Sporichthya brevicatena: one gene and its partner. The protein of the gene in region 1 binds, or shares a complex with, the protein of each later gene. Links are inferred from orthologs where the notes say so. Each region holds a gene or a part of one and is shown on either strand. Other genes may lie near its edges.

What was found. The genes of interacting proteins can lie anywhere in the genome.
Region 2: the proteins of nuoF (region 1) and ABD401_RS11030 are in contact, whole or in part, in a cryo-EM structure (PDB 8BEW), measured with the Thermoanaerobacter kivui proteins. The link is inferred for Sporichthya brevicatena from one-to-one orthologs. Residues at the interface, in WP_173402339.1 of Thermoanaerobacter kivui: Thr34, Gly35, Ala38, Tyr223, Pro233, Gly234, Ala235, Phe236, Arg239, Tyr266, Glu272, Arg309, Glu310, Gly311, Ala312, Ala314, Cys317, Ser326, Ile327, Glu328, Gly329, Lys330, Arg331, Gly332, Trp347, Ser390, Gly391, Lys392, Thr396, Val464; in WP_049685740.1 of Thermoanaerobacter kivui: Glu27, Arg28, Gly29, Ala30, Leu31, Ile32, Gln36, Lys63, Gly66, Val67, Phe70, Tyr71, Gln73, Phe74, Leu88, Gly89, Thr90, Ala91, His93, Val94, Lys95, Arg125, Val126, Cys128, Leu129, Gly130, Ala131, Cys132, Gly133, Thr144.

Annotation. Positions count from the first base shown.
Region 1 is NZ_BAAAHE010000038.1:92,685-95,885, reverse strand. What follows is about bases 255-3,201. They hold nuoF (NADH-quinone oxidoreductase subunit NuoF), read right to left. Parts: upstream 2,404-3,201; coding sequence 1,105-2,403; downstream 255-1,104. Other genes in these bases: ABD401_RS19290 (NADH-quinone oxidoreductase subunit D), read right to left, coding at 3,056-3,201; nuoE (NADH-quinone oxidoreductase subunit NuoE), read right to left, coding at 2,400-3,029; ABD401_RS19305 (NADH-quinone oxidoreductase subunit G), read right to left, coding at 255-1,108. Outside these bases: more of ABD401_RS19305, read right to left, coding at 1-254. UniProt on the Escherichia coli protein: NDH-1 shuttles electrons from NADH, via FMN and iron-sulfur (Fe-S) centers, to quinones in the respiratory chain. The immediate electron acceptor for the enzyme in this species is believed to be ubiquinone.
Region 2 is NZ_BAAAHE010000016.1:54,192-57,061, reverse strand. It holds ABD401_RS11030 (formate dehydrogenase subunit gamma), read right to left. Parts: upstream 1,739-2,870; coding sequence 1,262-1,738; downstream 1-1,261. Other genes in the region: ABD401_RS11020 (formate dehydrogenase subunit delta), read right to left, coding at 2,788-2,870; ABD401_RS11025 (LysR family transcriptional regulator), read left to right, coding at 1,862-2,782; ABD401_RS11035 (formate dehydrogenase beta subunit), read right to left, coding at 1-1,265. UniProt on the Escherichia coli protein: NDH-1 shuttles electrons from NADH, via FMN and iron-sulfur (Fe-S) centers, to quinones in the respiratory chain. The immediate electron acceptor for the enzyme in this species is believed to be ubiquinone.

The DNA.
Region 1 (3,201 bases):
CGGCCGAGTGGCCGCGGGAGCGGAAGTCGATGTCGTTGGTGTCAAGGCAGATGCGGGCGAACTTGGCGTACGCGTAGTTGTCCTCGAGCGTGAGCCGACCACCCGTCAGAACGGCGGCGCGGCCGCGGTCGTTCTCCAGCCGCTCGGCGACGAGGGCGAGGGCCTCGCGCCAGGACGCGGGCTTGAGCTCACCGTCGTGATCGCGGATCAGCGGGGTGGTCAGGCGGTCCGGGCGGGTCGCGTAGGTGAACGCGAACCGGCCCTTGTCGCAGTTCCACTCCTCGTTGACCTCGGGGTCCTCCGCCGCGAGGCGGCGCATGACCTTGCCGCGGCGGTGGTCCGTGCGCAGCGAGCAGCCGCCGGAGCAGTGCTCGCACACGCTCGGCGTCGAGATCAGGTCGAACGGACGCGACCGGAACCGGTACGCGGCCGAGGTGAGCGCGCCGACCGGGCAGATCTGGATCGTGTTGCCCGAGAAGTAGGACTCGAACGGCGCGTTCTCGTAGATCGACACCTGCTGCAGGGCGCCACGCTCGAACATGTCGATGAACGGGTCGCCCGCGATCTGCTTGGAGAAGCGGGTGCAGCGGGCGCAGAGGACGCAGCGCTCGCGGTCGAGCAGGACCTGCGCGGAGATGTTCACCGGCTTCGGGAACGTCCGCTTCTGCTCCTGGAACCGGGAGTCGGCGCGGCCGTTCGACATCGCCTGGTTCTGCAGCGGGCACTCGCCGCCCTTGTCGCAGACCGGGCAGTCGAGCGGGTGGTTGATCAGGAGCAGCTCCATCACGCCCTGCTGCGCCTTGTCGGCGACCGGCGAGGTGAGCTGGGTCTGCACGACCATGCCGTCGGCGACGGTGGTGGTGCAGGACGCGAGCGGCTTGCGCTGGCCCTCGACCTCGACCAGGCACTGGCGGCAGGCGCCGACCGGGTCGAGCAGCGGGTGGTCGCAGAACCGCGGGATCTGGATGCCGATCTGCTCGGCGGCCCGGATGATCAGCGACCCCTTGGGGACGCGAACCTCGATGCCGTCGATCGTCAGCGTCACGAGGTCGACGGGCTTGGCGAGCTCACCGCCCGGGTTGCCGGACGGCGGAACGGTGACGGTCATGCCGGGGCTCCCGCGAACAAGGTCGACGCAACCGGGTCGAACGGACAGCCACCCTGAAGGTGAGCCAGGTACTCGTCCCGGAAGTACTCGATGGAGGAGGTGATCGGGCTGGTCGCACCGTCGCCGAGCGCGCAGAAGGAGCGGCCGAGGATGTTGTCGGAGATGTCGAGCAGCTGGTCGATCTCCTCCGGGCTCCCCTGGCCGGCCTCCCACCGCTTGAGCAGGCGGACGAGCCAGTAGGTGCCCTCACGGCACGGCGTGCACTTGCCGCAGGACTCGTGCGCGTAGAACTCGGTCCACCGCAGGACGGCGCGCACCACGCAGGTGGTCTCGTCGAAGATCTGCAGCGCCTTGGTACCGAGCATCGACCCGGCGCCGGCGACACCCTCGTAGTCCAGCGGGACGTCGAGGTGCGCGTCGGTCAGCAGCGGGGTCGACGAGCCGCCCGGCGTCCAGAACTTCAGCTTGTGCCCGGGCCGCATGCCGCCGGACAGGTCGAGCAGTTCCCGCAGCGTCACGCCGAGCGGGGCCTCGAACTGACCGGGGTTCGCGACGTGACCGGAGAGCGAGTAGAGCGTGTAGCCCTTGCTCTTCTCGGTCCCCATCGACTGGAACCAGGACGCACCGCCGAGGACGATCGACGGCACCGACGCGATCGACTCGACGTTGTTGATGACCGTCGGGCAGCCGTACAGACCCGCGACCGCGGGGAACGGCGGCCGCAGGCGCGGCTGGCCGCGACGACCCTCGAGCGAGTCGAGCAGCGCCGTCTCCTCGCCGCAGATGTAGGCGCCGGCGCCGGCATGGACGACGATCTCGAGGTCGTAACCGGAGCCGAAGATGTTCTTGCCGGCGTAGCCCTTGGCGTAGGCCTCCTGCACCGCCTTCTGCACGCGGCGGATGACGTGCAGGACCTCACCGCGGATGTAGATGAACGCGTGGGTCGCGCGGATCGCGTAGGACGCGATGATCACGCCCTCCACGAGCACGTGCGGGTTGGCCATCATCAGCGGGATGTCCTTGCACGTGCCCGGCTCGGACTCGTCCGCGTTGACGACGAGGTAGTGCGGTTTGTTGTCTCCCTGCGGGATGAAGGACCACTTCATCCCGGTGGGGAACCCGGCGCCGCCACGACCGCGGAGGCCGGAGTCCTTCACCAGGGTGATCAGGGCGTCGGGCTGGAGCTGCAGGGCGGTGCGCGCGGCCGCGTAACCGCCGCGGCGCTCGTAGCCCGCCATCGTCCAGGAGTCGGCGTCGTCCCAGTGGGCCGACAGAACCGGGGTCAGCATGCTCAGATCCCCCCGTCCGGCATGGCGGGTGCGCGGTCGCCGCGCTCCTTGGCGTACTTCAGGCCCAGCAGGGAGGCGGGACCGGCCGAGACACCTTCGTCGGCGCGGCCGTCGGGGAAGCCCGCGAGCACCCGCGAGGCCTCCTTCCACGTGCAAACGCGGTTGGCGCCGCGCGTGGGGGCGACCGGGTCGCCGCGCCGCAGCTTGTCGACGAGCTCCTTCGCGGAGGTGATCGTCTGGTTGTCGAAGAACTCCCAGTTGACCATCATCACCGGCGCGAAGTCGCAGGCCGCGTTGCACTCGATGTGCTCGAGCGTGACCTTCCCGTCCGCGGTGGTCTCGTCGTTGCCGACGCCGAGGTGCTCCTTGAGCGCGGAGAAGATGGCGTCGCCGCCCATGACCGCGCAGAGCGTGTTCGTGCAGACGCCGACGTGGTAGTCACCGATCGGGCGGCGCTTGTACATCGTGTAGAACGTCGCGACCGCGCCGACCTCGGCGACGGTGAGACCGAGCTCCTCGGCGCACATCGCGACGCCCTCGGGGCTGACGAAGCCCTCCTCGGCCTGGCACAGGTGCAGCATCGGCAGCAGGGCCGACCGGGGCTCCGGGTACCGGGCGATGATCGCGCGCATGTCCTCGCGCGTCTTCTCAGACAGACTCAACGGTCCACTCCACCCATGACGGGGTCGATCGACGCGACCGCAGCGATGACGTCGGCCACCAGGCTCCCGTTGCTCATCGCCGCGGTGGACTGCAGGTTCACGAAGCCCGGGTCGCGGAAGTGCACGCGCCAGGGCTTGGTGC
Region 2 (2,870 bases), on another replicon or contig:
ACCATCGCGTTCGCGGCGGCGAAGGCCTCGTAGTCCAGCGGCAGGTCGAACTGACCCACCGGCAGGTACGCCCCGAGCGGTCCGCCGACCTGGACGGCCCGAACCGGACGCCCGGAGGCGGTGCCGCCGCCGAAGGTCTCGACCAGCTCGCCGAGCGACAGGCCGAACGCCGTCTCGAAGACGCCACCGCGGGCGACGTTCCCGGCGAGTTGGAAGACCTGCGTGCCGCGGGACCGGCCGATGCCGAGTGCCGCATAGGCCGCGGCGCCGTCGGCCAGGATCGCCGGGACCGAGCCGAGCGTGAGGACGTTGTTGATGACCGTCGGGCGGCCGAACAGGCCGGAGATGGCGGGGATCGGCGGCTTCGGGCGGACCAGCCCGCGCTTGCCCTCGAGGCTCTCGAGCATCGAGGTCTCCTCGCCGCAGATGTAGGCGCCGGCGCCCACGCGGACGGAGAGGTCGAAGGTCAGCCCGGAGCCGAGGATGTTCGGGCCGAGCCAGTTCGCGGCGTACGCCTCGGCGATCGCGGCCCGCAGGGTCTCGACGGCGTCGGGGTACTCGGAGCGGCAGTAGATGTAGCCCTCGCTCGCGCCGACCGCGTAGGCGGCGATCGTCATGCCCTCGATGAGGGTGAACGGGTCGCCCTCCATCAGCATGCGGTCGGCGAAGGTGCCGGAGTCGCCCTCGTCGGCGTTGGCGCAGACGAATTTTTGTCCTGGTCTGGGCAACCCGGCCGGCTGCTCCAGGACGGTCTTCCACTTGATGCCGGTCGGGAAGCCGGCGCCACCGCGGCCGCGCAGGCCCGAGTCGGTCACCTCGGCGACGACCTCGGCCGGGGTCATCGACAGGGCGCGCTGCAGGCCGGCCAGGCCACCGTGCGCGAGGTAGTCCGGCGCGGAGCGCGGGTCCACCACGCCGACGCGGGCGAAGGTGATGCGCTGCTGCGCCTTCATCCAGGGCAGCTCCTCGACGAGCCCGAGGGCCGCGCCGTTGCCACCGGCGCCCGCCAGCATCCCGCCGGCGAGCAGGCCGTCGACGTCCTCGGGGGAGACGGGACCGAACCCGACCCGCCCGTCCGGGGTGTCGACCTCGACCAGGGGCTCGAGCCAGAGCATGCCGCGCGACCCGGTCCGCACGACGCGGGTCCCGAGCGGGGCGAGGGCGGTGATGCGCTCGGCCACCGCGTCGGCGCCCACGGAGACCGCGGCGGAGTCACGGGGGACATAAACGGTGTGGTTCGAGGGGGAGAGCGCGGAACCCGTCATCGGAGGTCTCCCAGCAGCGCGTCGAGGCGGTCCGGGCTGACGCGGCCCTGGAGCTTGCCGTCGACCTGGATCGAGGGGCCGAGCGCGCAGTTGCCGAGGCAGAAGACCTCGTCGAGGGTGACGGCCCCGTCCGCCGTGGTTTCGCCGAAGCCGACGCCGAGCCGCTGCTTCGCGTGCTCGACCAGGGCGTCCGCGCCGACCGCCTGGCAGGCCTCGGCCCGGCAGATCCGCAGGGTGGAGCGGCCGGGCGGGGTGGTCCGGAAGTCCCGGTAGAAGGACACGACGCCGTGCACCTCGGCGACCGAGAGGTTCAGCTCGTCGGCCAGCACCGGGATGACGTCCGGGTCGAGAAAACCGAACTCGGCCTGGACGGCGTGGAGGATGACGAGCAGCGGCCCGCGTTCGGCGGCGTGGGCCGCGGCGATCGCGCGGATGCGGTCGGCACGCGGTGGCGCCGGGGCGCGGAAGGTCATGGGTGGTCCTGCCGGGTCGGGTGCTTCACGCTGCGCGACCGCAGGGCGGTGCAGCAACCTCAACGTGTCGATCCAGCGATAAACGACGTTTATCAGTGCACGTCAGCGGGCTATCCTGGCCAGGTGTCCGGCGACATCCTGCTGCGCCAGTTGGAGTACCTGGTGGCGCTGCACCGCGAGCAGCACTTCGGCCGCGCAGCGGCCGCGTGCCACGTCAGCCAGCCGGCGTTGTCGGCCGCCGTGCGCAAGCTCGAGCAGCAGCTCGGCGTGCAGATCGTGCGCCGCGGTCAGCGCTACGGCGGTCTGACCGAGGAGGGCGGTCAGGTCCTCGGCTGGGCGCACCGGATCCTCGCCGAGCGGGACGCGCTGCTGCTGGACCTGGACCGGCTGCAGCACGGTCTGACCGCGACCGTCCGCGTCGGGGCGATCCCCACCGCGGTGCCGATCCTGCCCGCGATCACCGTCGCTCTGACGGACCGTCATCCGCGTGCGCGAATGCGGATCGAGGTCCTGTCCTCCGCCGAGATCGTCCGGGGACTGGCCGAGTTCGAGCTCGACGCCGGGCTGACCTACCTCCCGGAGGAACCCGACGCGCACACCCGCGTCCTCCCGCTCTACCGCGAGCGCTACCTGCTGCTCACGCCGGACTCGGGGCCGCTCGCCGACCGCGAGACCCTGTCCTGGGCCGACCTGGCCGGCGTCCCGATGTGCGCCCTGTCCACCACCATGCAGAACCGGCGGATCCTCGACGCGGCACTGGCCGAGGCGGGCGTGCGGGCCGACGTCGTCGTCGAGGCGGACACCGTCGAGTCCCTGTACGCCCACCTGCGCACGCGCCGGTGGTCGAGCGTCGTCGCGCACCCCTGGGCGCAGAGCTACGGGGTCCCGGACGGGCTGCGGCTGATCCCGATCCGGCCGACGCCGCACACGCCGGCGGTCGGCCTGGTCACCGGCCATCAGCGACCGTCGACCCTCGCCGCCGCGGCCCTCCATGACGCGGTCCTGGCCGCGGACCTGGGGGCGCGGCTCGACCAGGCCGGCTAGATCGGCTAGATCAGGTCGACGGCCTTGAGGATCACCGGGTCGTCGACCTCGCCCGCGGCGATGCCGCCGCGGAGCAGCTTCTGCATGT